3 regions of the Sphingobacterium spiritivorum genome follow, and region 1 is predicted to be linked to each of the others. Evidence: riboswitches for the same ligand, from Rfam matches in the RefSeq annotation. Region 1 holds a riboswitch; each other region holds the start of a gene.
What was found. Region 1 has a riboswitch for S-adenosylmethionine ahead of I6J03_RS10870 (methylenetetrahydrofolate reductase). Riboswitches for the same ligand answer to the same signal wherever they lie in the genome.

Region 1 (5,123 bases):
TAGACAAATTGGAGATTTATCCTTCAAAACAGTATGAATTTGCACGACTGAACCTGAATTACACGGTTATGAGTAAGCGTAAATTACTTCAACTGGTAAATGAAAAGCATGTTGAAGGATGGGACGATCCGCGTATGCCGACGATCAGCGGTCTGCGTCGTCGCGGCTATACACCTGCTAGTATTGTAGATTTCTGTGAGCGAATCGGTATTGCTAAACGCGAGAATATTATCGATGTAAGTCTGTTGGAATTCTGTATCCGTGAAGATCTGAATAAGACAGCATGGCGCCGAATGGCAGTTTTAGATCCTGTCAAAATGATTATCACCAACTATCCTGATGGACAGGTAGAAGAACTGGAAGGAGAAAATAATCCGGAAGCAGAAGGCGGGGAGGGTTCACGTAAAATTCCGTTCAGCAAAGAGCTGTGGATAGAACGTGAGGATTTTATGGAAAATGCTCCAAAGAAATTCTTCCGTTTAGGACCGGGATTATCTGTACGCCTTAAACATGCTTATATCGTGGAATGCCATGATTTTGTGAAGGATGAAAATGGTCATATAACAGAAATTCACTGTAACTATATTCCAAACTCAAAATCCGGAGAAGATACAAGTGGCCTTAAAGTAAAAGGAACGATTCATTGGGTATCTGTACCACATGCAAAAGAAGCTGAGGTAAGACTATACGACCGTCTGTTTAATGTAGAAAATCCTGCTGCAGAAGAGGACTTCAAATCTACCATCAATACAGACAGCCTTAAAATTATTCCTAAAGCTTACTTAGAGCCTGATATGGCAAATGCAGAATTAGGCAAAGGCTATCAGTTTATCCGATTGGGATATTATACATTAGATACCCGTTCCACTAAGGATCAGCTGGTATTTAACCGTACCGTTACCCTCAAAGACTCCTGGGCAAAAGAAGTCAAAAAAGGATAACCATATCTTCACATTTTTTAAAAAAAAGTCCTGTTCTGCGAAAGAAGAACAGGACTTTTTCATGCTACCTATCTGCATTATTCTCTTCCCTTTTCCAAAATACAAAATTGTCTCTGCACTTATTTTAATTCCTGATTCCGATCATATTTTTAAGCTCCTGTGCTACTTAGATTTGAAGTAGTTAAACAAATATTATATGCTATGAAAAAGTTATTATTCTCAATTATTGCAATGTTACTAATCGGTAACACAGCTGTTCAGGCTCAGGGATTCAAAGGAAAATGGTTTATCATGGGTGAAGCAGGTTATTCTACTCAATCGGATGGTAATATCCAGCATTATAGTGTACTTCCGGTTGTGGGTACATTCGTTGCACCTACGACTGCAATTGGTCTGGGGGTAGGATATTTAGGGCAGAAAGATAAAACTGTCCCTGATGTTGTCGGCAAAGAAGAGGCATTCATTGTACAACCATTGGCCCGGAAATATTGGGGTATCACGGACAACTTTTTAATTTTTGGTCAGGCAGCAGTTCCTCTGACCTTCGGCAAAAATAGCATTGACGCAAATGGAGTCAAAACAGACATCAAATTCACCGGATACGGTGTACAGTTATCTCCCGGGATAGATTATTTTATGAGCAGTCACTTTTCAATAGAAGCATCCTTCGGACTGGTTGGCTGGTCAGCGGTGAAACCTAAGGATGGAGAAACAGCAAATGACTTTAACATCGGTGTGAATTCAGGATTTCAAAACGGAGTCAAATTCGGACTCAAATATATCTTTTAACCCCCAGCACCCTATTTAACGAGCAAGGCCTGTATATTCATATTATGCAGGCCTTCTCATTTGTTGATTTAAAACGCATTTAAAACAATTGTTCTACAATCTTTTTGGTAGGCCCAGGATTACTCATCGTATAGAAGTGAAGCACCGGAGCTCCGAATTCGATCAGTTCCTTACATTGTTGCACCAGCCATTCCTGTCCTACCTGCCTTACATCGGCATTAGTATGACAATCAGCTATGGCATCACTAAGTTCTTCAGGAATATCCAGATGAAAGACACGCGGTAACGTCACCAGCTGTTTCTTGGAAGTAATAGGTTTCAAACCCGGAATAATAGGGACATTAATATCATGCTCCCGACATTTGATAACAAAATCTTTGTATTTCTGAACGTTAAAAAACATTTGGGTTACAATAAACTCGGCACCCATCTCTATCTTTTTCTTTAGAAATTTGAAATCCGTATTAAAGTTGGGGCTTTCAAAATGTTTCTCCGGATACCCGGCAACACCTATACAGAAATTGGTCTTCTCTGAAGTTTCGATATCCTCATGCAGATATCTGCCCTGATTCATATTAGCCACCTGCTCCAGCAAATCTGTCGCAAAAGAGTGTCCTCCTTCTGTCGGGATAAAATCTGCATCTCCCCGCCGTGCATCTCCGCGGAGCACCAGCACATTATCAATGCCCAGAAAATTGAGATCAATCAATGCATTTTCAGTTTCCTCTTTCGTAAATCCGCCACAAATAAGGTGAGGAACAGCATCTACCTTATATTTATTCATAATAGCAGCACAGATCGCTACTGTTCCCGGACGCTTACGGTAAGATACTCTTTCCAGCAGTCCGTTTGCATGTTCTTTATACAGGTAATCTTCGCGATGGTAGGTGACATCTATAAACGGAGGTTTGAATTCCATCAACTCGTCCATGGTTTTATATATACTCTGTATGCTCTGTCCTTTTGCAGGGGGCAGTAACTCAAAGGAAAACAAGGTTTTACCTTTAGCGTTTTGAATATGGTCAATAATTTTCATTTAGCCAGCCAAACTTCAACATGTTCATTCATGTTGACACTTTTTTAATTTCAATAATAAAATAATGTATGAAGGCTCGTAGAGAAAGACACCAGGTATTCAGTGTTTCCGCTTATCTTTCCCTTTTGTTAGTTGGGGTAGAATGTAGCACCTTGTCTCCAAGACAGGTTGCCAAGGCTTCATTGGGTCTAGTCCCTCTGCCTTTCTCTATAAGCGTAGCTAATATCGATATTCAAAGTGAAAAGTCAAAATTAAAAAAGTAAAACCTGCCACTTATCTCTATTTATTGTTTGTCACTTAGGGCATTCCGGAGATCTTTCAGGTAATAGAAAACCACCAGAAGACCCGATCTTTTATATCGGTTGGCCTCCGTATTCTTAAATGTTTCATACATCATCTCATAAGCTCTGTATGCATCAGACTCATCATAAAAGATATCTTTCCAGCTCTGCGGTACATTATCCCATTCGCGGAGTACAATACCATTTTCGAGATAACGCAACGGAGTGGGGATTCCGTCCATTTTGTATCCGTGATAAACGCCTGAATTAAGTACATGCTGAACATATGCACAGACGTAATCCAGGTTATTCAATAATCTTTTCTTGATTTCAGCATCAGATTCGCTGTCCATCGGAGCTATTCTCCATGTATTGACTTCGTATGTAAATTTACTATCCGTCTCAACGGATTGGGTACTATCTAAAGTAAAATTAAAATACAGACGTTCATTTGCTGATATTGCGCGGCTGCTAATCTCATCAAAAACACCCAAAAGCTGAATACAATCCGGTTGCTGCTCCTTGATCTCCAAAATTAATTCTGATCCATCTCTATCTTTCAGCTTAACTTTATTCTTTACCAATTCATAATTCCCGTGCATAAGTACATCCTCGATGGCCAGTACGAAAGTTTTATCCTTATTGAGCGCAAGAAAAGAACGATGATAAATTTCATGATCACAGGCAACGTTACAACCTACACTTCCCCTATCTGTCTTTTTCATAGCCTTATAGACAGACTCTTTATATCCGCATGTCATTTGATAATTCCCCGGCTGGAGCTGGATTGTTTCGGTACACGATCCGATAAAGAAAGGTAAAAGCAATAAAAGGATATACTTCATAATACAGGATTGCAGTAAATTCAGTTTTGGCTCCCGAATATAAATAGAGAAAGCTACTCTGAAAAGAGCAGCTTTTTCTTATTCGCTATATAGTTCGACCAAGCCTTCGGGCAGATCTACTTCAATAATCTCTTCTTCAGGATCAATCCCCAGTATCAGATCATCATTTAACGGAAACATCAGCTCTTTTCCGTTAAAATCAACCCTTGCGATAAATTGCTGAGGCAATTCCTGAACTTCCACGATCTCTCCCAGTTCACCATGTACTTCGTCAATAACCAGAAAGCCTTTGAGATCAGTCAGCCTGAAATCATCAGGATCACGCTCAGGCATCTTATCATTAGGAAGGTACAGTTTTTTATGTACCAGAGGCTGTGCTTTATCAATATGATCTACATCTTCAAGATTGAGATAGGCTGTACTATTGGATTGTAACTTGATATTTTCTACAAAGTAGGGTACAAGCTTCTTATTGATCTCCACAAAAAGTACATCAATATCCAGATCCTGATAATCTTCAAATTCAAAAAACAGCTGCAGCTCTCCCTTCAGTCCTCTTGTCTTGCTGATGTATCCAATATAAAAACTCTGATCTATGGTCATGATGTAAGGTAAAATATAAAAATAAAGATTCAGACGGACTATCCGATTCCATCTTTTACAAAAAAGCCGTCCCGAAAACCGGGACGGCTTAATTTTTTACTTCGTGATATGTGATTATCCTTCAGTTTCTTCAGTGTTTTCAGCGCCTTCAGTAGCTTCTGGTGCTTCCACTTCTTCAGCAGATTCTTCTACTGCAGGAGTGTTTTTTGCAGCGATAGCAGCTGCTTTGTCAGCTTTTTTCTTAGCTTCAGCGGCTAATGCAGCTTTCTTAGCTTCTTCTTTAGAAGAAGTCAGGCTATCTTTTTTACCATCGATTTTAGCAGTTTTTTCTTTAGACCATTCTGCGAATAGTTCTTCAGCTTTTGCTTCATCGAAAGCACCTTTTTTCACACCACCTTCTAAGTGTTTTTTGTACAATACACCTTTGTAAGAAAGGATAGCGCGAGCAGTATCAGTAGGTTGAGCACCTTTGTTCATCCAATCTAACGCTTTTTCGAAATCCAAAACGATTGTTGCAGGATTTGTGTTAGGGTTGTAAGAACCAAGACGTTCGATGAATTTACCATCACGTGGTGCACGTGAATCTGCTACTACTACGTGGTAAAAAGGTTTTCCTTTTTTACCATGT
Region 2 (5,123 bases), 1.0 Mb from region 1:
AACTTTTTTTAAGATATCTTCACAGTAGAGATTAATTTTTATTTCCTCCGAATAATTTAGCCAGTATCCAGATCAGAAGGGCTACTACTACAACTACCATGATCACTCCGGACCATACACCTGCTTTGAAAATTCCTTCGATCGCAGCACAGCTGGTCAGAAGGCTTGTCATTAAGATAACTAATGTTATTGGGAATATTCTGTTCATAGGATTCATATTATTTGTCTCCTAATAACAAATGAGGTACTGAAAAGTTCTGGTAAGGCTGTTTTTTAATAATGAGACGGTGGGATCAGTTTGCGATGTATTACTCTTTTAAAGCAGCATGCTGCACTTTTTTAATGGAATGACATCAGCGTATATATAACAAACAGCCCGTAGTGTGTTGTACCTACGGGCTGTCGTGATTTTAATATTACTAATACTTAAAGGTTATTCAGCTCTAAGGATTTTAGCGGCTTCAACCATAGATTCCAAAGCTGCTTTAGTTTCCGGCCATGCACGGGTTTTCAATCCACAGTCAGGGTTTACCCAAAGTTGTTCTGCAGGAACTACAGCCTTAGCTTTGCGTAATAAGTTGACCATCTCATCTGTACTTGGTACACGAGGAGAGTGGATGTCGTATACACCCGGTCCGATATCGTTAGGGTATTTGAAATCACCTGCGAAAGCATCCAGTAATTCCATTTGAGAACGTGATGTTTCGATGGTGATTACGTCAGCATCCATAGCTGCAATATCCTCAATAATGTCATTGAATTCAGAGTAGCACATGTGGGTGTGAATCTGTGTATCATCGTCTACATTAGATGAAGAAACGCGGAATGCACGTACAGCCCAGTTCAGGTAATCCTGTTGATCAGCTTTACGCAATGGTAATCCTTCGCGGATAGCCGGTTCGTCGATCTGAATAATTTTGATTCCAGATTTTTCCAATGCCTGTACTTCATCCAGGATCGCTAATGCAATTTGGTATGTCGTAGTCGAGCGTGGTTGATCATTACGGACAAATGACCATTGTAAGATCGTAACAGGACCAGTCAACATTCCTTTTACAGGACGGTTGGTCAGAGATTGTGCATATGCAGACCAGCGTACAGTCATATCTGCAGGACGGTATACGTCACCGTAGATAACCGGAGGTTTCACACAACGTGAACCGTAAGACTGAACCCATCCGTTTTTAGTGAATGCATATCCGGCCAATTGCTCACCGAAGTATTCAACCATGTCATTACGCTCGAATTCTCCGTGTACCAGTACATCGATATCTAATTGCTCCTGAAGACGGATAGTACGTTCTGTCTCTTCAGCGATTTCTTTGTCATATTGTTCTTGCGTGATACTTCCTTTTTTCAGGTCTGCTCTCCATTTACGGACATCTTTCGTTTGCGGGAACGAACCGATGGTAGTTGTTGCAAATGAAGGTAAGTTAAATTTAGCCTGTTGTGCAGCTTTACGGTTTGCAAATGGTGAAGTACGGGTTGCATCATCATCTGTAATGTTTGCAGTACGTTCTTTTACTTCCGGTTTATGGATAAGGGGAGAAGTACGGCGGCTTTCAGCAGCAGCTTTATTTGCTTCAAAGCGTTCAGCTGTTTTCGCATCCACTTCACCTTCAGCAAGAATAGCAAGGTCTTTTACTTCTGCTAATTTTTGTTTAGCAAATGCTAACCAGTTTTTAACTTCTTTTGGTAAAGACTCTTCGTTGTCTTCATTATCCAAATCAAACGGCACATGTAGCAATGAGCTGGAAGGAGCAACCCATACACGGTCTTTACCTAATGCATCAACAGCTTTTTTGATCTGACCTAATGATTTTTCATAATCATTTTTCCAGATATTACGGCCTTCCACAACACCTAATGAAAGTGTTAAAGAAGCGGGAACTTTTGCTAAAACAGTATCCAGTTGATTTTCTCCGCGTACCAGATCTAAGTGTAGAGCATGTACAGGAAGATTTAAAGCAGTTTCCTCATTATCACGAAGCGCTTCAAAATAAGTCGCTACAATAAGTTTGATACCTTTAGCTGCTGCGGATAGTTTTTCAAATACCGTCTGATATAAAGCGCGTGTTTTGCTATTGATATCTAAAGCAAGGAAAGGCTCATCAATCTGTACATATTGTGCACCTGCTTCTGCAAGTTTGCCAAGAATCTGTTCGTATACAGGGATCAGGTTTTCGATAAGGTCGATACGGTCAAATCCTGCTTCTTTCTCTTTTCCTAATAACAGGTAAGTGATAGGGCCGATCAGTACCGGTTTGGTCTCGATACCTGATGCTTTTGCTTCATTGTATTCGTTTAAGAATTTTTCAGAAGTCAATTTGAATTCCTGATTCTTTGTAAATTCCGGAACGATATAGTGGTAGTTGGTATCAAACCATTTGGTCATCTCCATTGCCGTTACATCGACACCTTCCTGCTGGAAGCCACGTGCCATTGCAAAATAAAGATCCAGATTGTAGTTACGATCGATTTTATTCAATAAAGAATTGTAACGCGCAGGAATAGCACCTACTGTCAAAGATAGGTCTAACACTTGGTCATAGAAAGAGAAATCATTGGAAGGAATAAGGTCTATACCCGCATCTTTTTGAGTTTTCCAGTTTCCTTCACGGATTTGTTTTGCTGCATCTAATAATTCCTCAGCACTAATCTTTTTTGCCCAATAGGCTTCATTGGCTTTTTTCAATTCGCGGAATGCGCCCACACGAGGGTAGCCTAAATTGTTAGTTAATAACATAAAAATGATTGTTGTTTAATTTTTCTTAACTCCATAAAACTACTTTGCTAAAGAGGAAGGACACCAGATGCAGTGACTTCGGCTTATCTTTCCCTCCTGTGTCCAAGCGGGGTAGAATTTAGCACCTTGTCAAGTGACAGGTTGCTAAGGCTTCTTCGGGTCTAGTCCCTCGGCCTTTCTCTATAAGCGATGCTAATATCGGGATTAGGTTTCTAAATCCCAAAAATATTTTAATAAATCGTCAGAATAGTCTGCTGTTGATCAGAATTGGACGCTTGCAGACAGTCCGGTTTGTTTTCCATTATAAAAAGGTGTGACGACTGTAACAGAAGAAGAGGGATTATGCTGCAGGTGCTTGTCCACAAGAGGGAGTAACCAGTATCCTATCTTGGTACTGAGCATGCCGATACCTGCTCCCATGACTACGTCCGAAAACCAATGTTTATTATTGTACATTCTGAAAAATCCGGTTCCGGCTGCTACTGTATACCCTGCAATTCCATACCAGATAGACTGGTCTTTATACTCCTGCCATAATAATTCTGCTCCGGCAAATGCTGTAGCAGCATGTCCGGAAGGAAAAGAATTATTCGCAGAGTTGTCCGGACGCCAGACATTGCCTGTACTTTTGATGGTATATACAGTTGTGGCCATAATGGCATAAGATACACCTGAAACAAACAGCCGCTCTTTGAGGTTATGCCGGGCTTTTATGCCTGCCAGATCCAACACATAAATACTAAGTAACGGTGTGTACTGGCTAAAATCATCTATGGTAAATTTTTCGTCTATATTTTTTCGCAATACATTGTTGATATCATTGTCCTGATGAATAAGGAAATGGCTTTCCCTTGAAATAATACCATAGGTCAGTAATCCTGCAGGCATCGCAATTTCCTTGTAAGGGATTTGTCTCCAAAAGCTTTTTTTGAGAGTCGTATTTTGCAGGGTATCGCTGTATTGTTTGGTTGTGTCTTGTTGTGCTGGCAGCGATTGGCCAGAACATATTAGCAGGATAAGAAAAGTAATGACAGTGCGCATTAATGTCATAGGAATTCGTTTGTAAGTGTGATAACAACCACCGGGGTGGCTGGATAATCTTATGGATAAAAACTCAGAATACCTTCATATACCAGATTATGATCCTGTTAATGAAGATGATGTTAGTGTGTGTTGCGATTTAAGGATAATTATTGCCTCCTGAAATCATAAAATTAAGAGACAATAATTATCTGTATGTTTTTATATTTTGTTAGCTGACGAGCAGCTTGTAACCTTTACCGTGTACATTGACGATTTCTACACTCGGATCCTCCCGCAGGTATTTGCGGAGCTTACTCAGGAATACATCCATGCTTCTTCCTGTGAAGTAATTGTCATCGTGCCAGATTTTTAAAAGAGCCTCTTCGCGGGTAAGGACATCATTTTTCTTCAGGCACAGTAAGCGTAGTAATTCTGCTTCTTTTGTTGACAGTTTCTGCTGTTGACCCTTATAAGAAATCTGCTGACTGGTATAGTCAAAGAAGTAATCTCCGATTTCAAACTTATCCGCAGTTTCTTCTTCTTTATCTCTGGAGCTTCTTTTCAGAAGAGCATTTATGCGAAGTAAAAGTTCTTCTACCCGAAATGGCTTTGTAATATAATCATCTCCGCCTAATTCAAATGCCTGAGTTTTATCCTCCATCATTCCTTTGGCAGTAGCATATATCACAGGCACTGTAGTGTTTGTTTTGCGGATATCTTTTCCAAGCGAAAATCCATCTTTTTTGGGCATCATGACATCCAGGATACATAGATCATACTGGTCTTTATGGAAGGCGACAAGCGCTTCTTCTCCATCCTGACAAAGTGTGACATCGAATTTACCTTTCAGTTCCAGATAGTCTTTCAGAAGCTCACCCAGATTAGGATCATCTTCCGCTAATAATATTTTTTGCATAATTTGCATATTTTTCTGATTGATAATAACTGTTGCCGGAGCAGCAGCATTTCTAATTATAATTTGTGCCCTTTCAGTGGCAATGTAATATCAAAATTTGTGCCCTTATCCTTTTCACTTTTCACCTGTATCTTACCGTCCAGACGTTTGATAATATCATTTACATAACTCAGTCCGAGACCAAACCCTTTTACATTGTGAATATTACCTGTAGGAATCCGGTAAAACTGATCAAAGATCTTCTGCTGCTGGTCGCGCGTCATACCGATTCCCTTGTCACTGACGGATATCACTATCGTATTTTTATGGTTGTGGGTTCTGACGGTAATATGCGGACTGTCTTTACTGTATTTGATGGCATTGTCGACCAGATTAAACAGTACATTGGAGAGGTGTAATTCGTCACCGATCACGACATCATCCTTTGCCTCCAGAAAA
Region 3 (5,123 bases), 2.4 Mb from region 1:
AAATAGATCTATCCCGCGCATTTGAATCAGTAACTGATGCCGGAAACTGGGATAATCTCTTTTACCGGGAATTGAGAGGTAACGTCTATGGTGTATATAGTTTTACTACTGAAGTACAGGCTGATATGTTGAATGCAACAGCTGGCTACGGTAACCGTAACGGATCACCACACAGATGGACCGACTTTCTTTCCGGAGACGGTAATATAAGTACTATATATAGTAATTATTATTCAGCTATTAATAATATTAATGTTGCAATCAGGGGATTCAAAAAAATCAGTCCTGCTAATGAGGCGGAGCAGAAAAGTCTTAATCAGTATACCGGAGATGCGCACCTTGCCCGGGCTTATTATTATCTTAATCTTGTCTTGCGATTTTCGAAGGCTTACGACCCATCAACGTCAAAAGCAGACTTGGCAGTTGCACTGATATTAGAGCCCGATGTAAACTTAAAGCCTAAAAGATCAACTGTAAGTGAGGTCTATACACAGATATTATCTGATATCAGTATAGCAAAAACAAATCTTCAGGATGTACAGGGGACTAAGGGATCGACCAGATTTACAATTGATGCCGTATGGGCATTAGAGGCCAGAGTGAGGCTGTATATGCAAGATTGGGAAGGAGCTAAGGCAGCTGCAGAAGAACTCATAAAAGGCGGAAGGTATACACTTTACAATTCAGCTGAAGGTGTTTTGAAAATGTGGTCAGAAGATACTAAAGATGAAATTATCTTTGAGCCTGCTGTAAGGTCTCCTGACGAACGGCCAAATACAATGAGTATATTCTATGGTTATAATACCGGAGGAAGGAATTACAGACCTGATTTTCTGCCTTCACAATGGGTCATTGATAAATTTAGCAATACGGACTACCGTAAGGCAGCATATTTTAAAGTAGTGCCTATATTCATTCAGGGAAGTAGATATGAAGGGTTTAGAATTGTAAACAAGTGGCCAGGGAACCGTTCGTTGATGACTGATCTTAATACTAACTATAATTCACAGAAAGTTTTCCGAATAGCAGAATACTACCTGATCTCTGCAGAAGCATCCTATATGATTGAGCAGGAAGAAGATGCTGTAAAGCGCATAAATGAGCTTCGTAAAGCAAGAGGGCTGACAGCAATAAATGTGACAGGTCAAATGCTGTTAAATGAAATAAAAGATGAACGTTTTCGTGAATTAGCATTTGAAGGATTTAGGTTAGACGATTTAAAAAGATGGAGAGAAGGGTTTGAAAGGAAAAATCCACAATCTATGGACATGATCATGAAAGGAGCTGATTTTGAAAGTAAGCGTGTGACAGCAGGTGATAATAAATTTGTTTGGGGTATTCCGGAGAGAGATGTTACCGTCAATCTCAATCTGACCCAAAACCCCGGCTGGTAAAACATCAGATTTATATTCACTACTTTTCAGAGAACAGTATAAATCTGCCTGAGACCGCTGTAAATCGTGACTCAGGCAGATTGTTATTGGACTGTGTAAAAGTATTTAGAAAAATAGTATACTATCAAAACTAACTGTAGCATACGCTAAGATGCATTACAGATCTTTTGCTTTGCTATACGTTGGTACGACTAACAGATTTATCCGGTATACTCTTTAATTAATAGGTATCAGTACATTATCTTCCAGACGAAGGGCTGAAATAGTGATAGAAGTAAATCCATCCTCTTTGGACACTATTCTGGAGAGGTCTAATCCCCTTAGCGAAAATGCATGTAATAATGCCGTACGGAAAGCGCCTCTGGAACCCGGCCGGCCATGTTCCTGTAAATCCTGATTATTGACTTCTATTAATTCCTGAACGCTGTACTTTTGAAAGATTTCCAAAAAATCCTGATAAAGTTGAATCGGTGTTGACATACCATTTAAAATTAAAAACGTTTAACCATAAATTGTATTCAGAACCTGGGCTTAAAATAAGTCGTGATTGACGTTTATTTTGGCGGACACCCGTATTATTTTACCACCGTGGTGACTCCACTCGGTTGGTATTGTTTCGAACAATTCTGAATACTCTACCAAAATTATAGACTTTATTTTAATAATCCAAATTTTTATTCATTAATATTTTCGGACCTGTTTGTTAATCTGCTTTTTGACAAAAGAGCAGGCCGGACAGAATTGGCTTGAAAGGAGTATAGTCTGTGTGAAAAAATGCCTTTTTGATATAAAAAAATCAATTATTTTAAACAAAAACGACGATTTGTTGTTTATTGAATATCGGGCATATGCCTAAACTTCTCACCTATGTATTTGCTCAAAATCGTATTTGGGCTTCAAAAAAATAAAATAAAATGAGTAAAACTATCATAGTTTCTAACAGACTTCCTATAAAAATAGAACGTACCGATCAAGGACTTAATTTCATGCCTAGTGAAGGAGGATTGGCTACAGGTTTAGGATCTATTTACAATACCGGAGGAAATATCTGGATAGGCTGGCCCGGTATCGTTCCTGAAAATGAAACTGAAGAAAAGGAGATCAGAGCAAAATTACAGACATTGAACCTTGTTCCTGTATTTCTTGATCAGGAGGAACTGGAAGGCTTTTATGAAGGTTTTTCAAATGAAGTTTTATGGCCGATTTGTCATTACAGACCCAGTTACGCAATATATGATGAAGCCAACTGGCAAACTTACCTGAATGTCAATATCAAATTTTCAAATATTATCAAAGGTTACATTCAGGATAATGATGAGGTCTGGATACATGATTATCAGCTGATGTTGCTTCCAAGCCAGATAAGGGCTTTTAAAAACGAAATTTCCATTGCCTATTTTCAACATATTCCTTTTCCTTCACACGAGCTGTTCCGTCTGATCCCCTGGCGAAATGAATTGCTCAATGGTTTACTGGGAGCAGATCTGATCGGATTTCATACGTTTAATGATTCGCAATATTTTATTGATGCCTGTTCGCATATTCTGGGGACTAAAAATAAGGACAATAGTTTACAACACGGTGGAAGAACCGTATTTGTAGAGGCTTATCCTATGGGTATAGATAACAGTAAGTTTGAAAAGCTGGCCAAAGAAAGTAGCATTCGGGAGCGGGCGGAGACGATCAGAGATAATTTCCGGCATCGCAAAATTATTCTGTCTGTAGACCGACTGGATTACAGCAAAGGGATATTGGAACGGATCCACGCTTTTGAAAATCTGCTGAAGGAATATCCGTCTTATATGAAAGAAGTGGTCTACTATATGCTGGTAGTCCCTTCCAGAGATCAGGTTCCGCAGTATAAGATGCTAAAGGATGAAGTGGACCGTTCTGTAGGAAGAGTGAATGCTACATATGGTACAGAGGACTGGACACCTATTGCATACTTCTATAATTCTTACCCTATGGAAGAGTTATCTGCATTGTATGTTTCGGCGGATGTATGTCTGGTAACGCCTATACGGGACGGTATGAATCTGGTCTGTAAGGAATATATTGCCAGTCATCCGGAGCAACATGGGGTATTGGTATTAAGTGAGATGGCAGGTGCTGCCCGTGAGCTTCCGGATGCACTGATTGTCAATCCGAATGATGCCTATGGTGTAGCCCAAAGTCTGATGCAGGCATTAGAAATGACAGAAGAAGAGCAGTCTGAGCGAATGGAAGCTATGCTGGAGAATATACGGAAGTTTAATATTCATCATTGGGTACAGCAGTTTCTGGAAAGGCTTAGGGAGATCAAAGATCTGCAGGATAAGGAATTGTCCCGGAAAGTAGGGGTCAGAATCAAGGAACAGATGTGTGAGAATTATCGAAATGCAGATAAGCGCCTTATTTTATTAGATTATGACGGCACGCTGGTGGGGTTTAATAAAGAGGCCGAAAAGGCAACTCCTACAAGCGAACTGTATGAGATTCTGGAGCAAATCAGTGAAGATCCGAGAAATCTGGTTGTTATAATCAGTGGTCGTAAGCATCAGACTTTGCAAAAATGGTTTTTGGACAGGGATATGATTCTGGTGGGCGAACATGGTGCATGGTCTAATTATCCGGACGGAGAATGGAAGGCTAAGAAAGGTCTGTCCACTGTATGGAAAGATATTATAAAGAGAACAATGGTTAAATATGCCGATCGTACTCCGGGTGCATTTGTGGAAGAGAAGAATTACTCTCTGGCATGGCATTACCGGAAGGTGCAGAAGGGACTCGGGCGCCTTCGTGCGCAGGAACTCATGGACAGATTGCGGTATATTGTCCCTAACTATGGCGTACAGTTGTTGGATGGGGATGATGTGATCGAGGTGAAAAATTCGGAAGTCAATAAGGGGCGGGCCGCACTGGAGATCTATAAGGATTTTGAGCCCGGATTTGTATTGGCTATTGGCGATGACATGACCGATGAAGATATGTTTTATGCGCTTCCTGACGAGACCTTTACGATTAAGGTAGGCAATAAAGCTTCAGCCGCGCGTTATTATATAGAGGGACAGCCGGAAGTATTACCCTTACTGAATGATATCATGAACTGCAAAAATATATAAAAAATGAATCAGAACAGACATGTTTACAATACAGGAATTATAGGTAACTGTGCTTTTATTGCACATATTAATAAGGATACAAATATAGACTGGTTATGTTGGCCGTCTTTTGAAAATTCATTTGTTTTCGGAAGATTACTGGACAGGGAAAAAGGAGGGGAGTTTTCGATTACACCCGCCACAGGATCTTTTGAAAGTGTACAGACTTATATAGAGAATACTAATATTTTACAGACTATCATCACGACAGATGAAGGTACTTATCAGGTCACGGATTTTGCTCCCCGCTATGAACAATATAACAGATATTATAAACCTTTGATGCTGATTCGGAAGGTGGAGGTGATATCCGGTCGTCCACGGGTTCGCATAAACTGTCAGCCTGTATATGATTATGGTAAAGGAATGTTTGAGCGTCACAGAGGCAGCAATCATGTTGAATTTACCAACGATCAGGAAAAAATAAGGCTGACTACGAATGTACCGATCAGTCATTTTTTTTCGGATCTGCCATTGCCACTCAATGAAACAAAATATCTGGTGCTCACATATGGCAGTTCTCTGGAAGCACCGTTGATAAAGACTTCTGAAGATTTCTTTCACAATACGAAACGCTACTGGCGCAATT

Region 2: another riboswitch for S-adenosylmethionine. It lies ahead of metE (5-methyltetrahydropteroyltriglutamate--homocysteine S-methyltransferase); the one in region 1 lies ahead of I6J03_RS10870 (methylenetetrahydrofolate reductase).
Region 3: another riboswitch for S-adenosylmethionine. It lies ahead of I6J03_RS00995 (hypothetical protein); the one in region 1 lies ahead of I6J03_RS10870 (methylenetetrahydrofolate reductase).

The regions. Positions count from the first base shown of each region.
Region 1 is NZ_CP068082.1:2,581,205-2,586,327, reverse strand. Features, by position in the region: gene I6J03_RS10880 (glutamine--tRNA ligase/YqeY domain fusion protein) at 1-941, shown strand, start outside; gene I6J03_RS10875 (porin family protein) at 1,143-1,730, shown strand; gene I6J03_RS10870 (methylenetetrahydrofolate reductase) at 1,810-2,766, opposite strand; SAM riboswitch class I at 2,876-2,982, opposite strand; gene I6J03_RS10865 (hypothetical protein) at 3,050-3,772, opposite strand; gene rimM (ribosome maturation factor RimM) at 3,971-4,495, opposite strand; gene I6J03_RS10855 (30S ribosomal protein S16) at 4,610-5,123, opposite strand, start outside.
Region 2 is NZ_CP068082.1:1,583,310-1,588,432, reverse strand. Features, by position in the region: gene I6J03_RS06630 (hypothetical protein) at 32-208, opposite strand; gene metE (5-methyltetrahydropteroyltriglutamate--homocysteine S-methyltransferase) at 434-2,746, opposite strand; SAM riboswitch class I at 2,827-2,935, opposite strand; gene I6J03_RS06620 (phosphatase PAP2 family protein) at 3,008-3,796, opposite strand; gene I6J03_RS06615 (response regulator transcription factor) at 3,999-4,694, opposite strand; gene I6J03_RS06610 (sensor histidine kinase) at 4,742-5,123, opposite strand, start outside.
Region 3 is NZ_CP068082.1:204,353-209,475, reverse strand. Features, by position in the region: gene I6J03_RS01000 (RagB/SusD family nutrient uptake outer membrane protein) at 1-1,394, shown strand, start outside; gene I6J03_RS00995 (hypothetical protein) at 1,611-1,874, opposite strand; SAM-I-IV-variant riboswitch at 1,940-2,033, opposite strand; gene I6J03_RS00990 (bifunctional alpha,alpha-trehalose-phosphate synthase (UDP-forming)/trehalose-phosphatase) at 2,309-4,495, shown strand; gene I6J03_RS00985 (glycoside hydrolase family 15 protein) at 4,499-5,123, shown strand, end outside.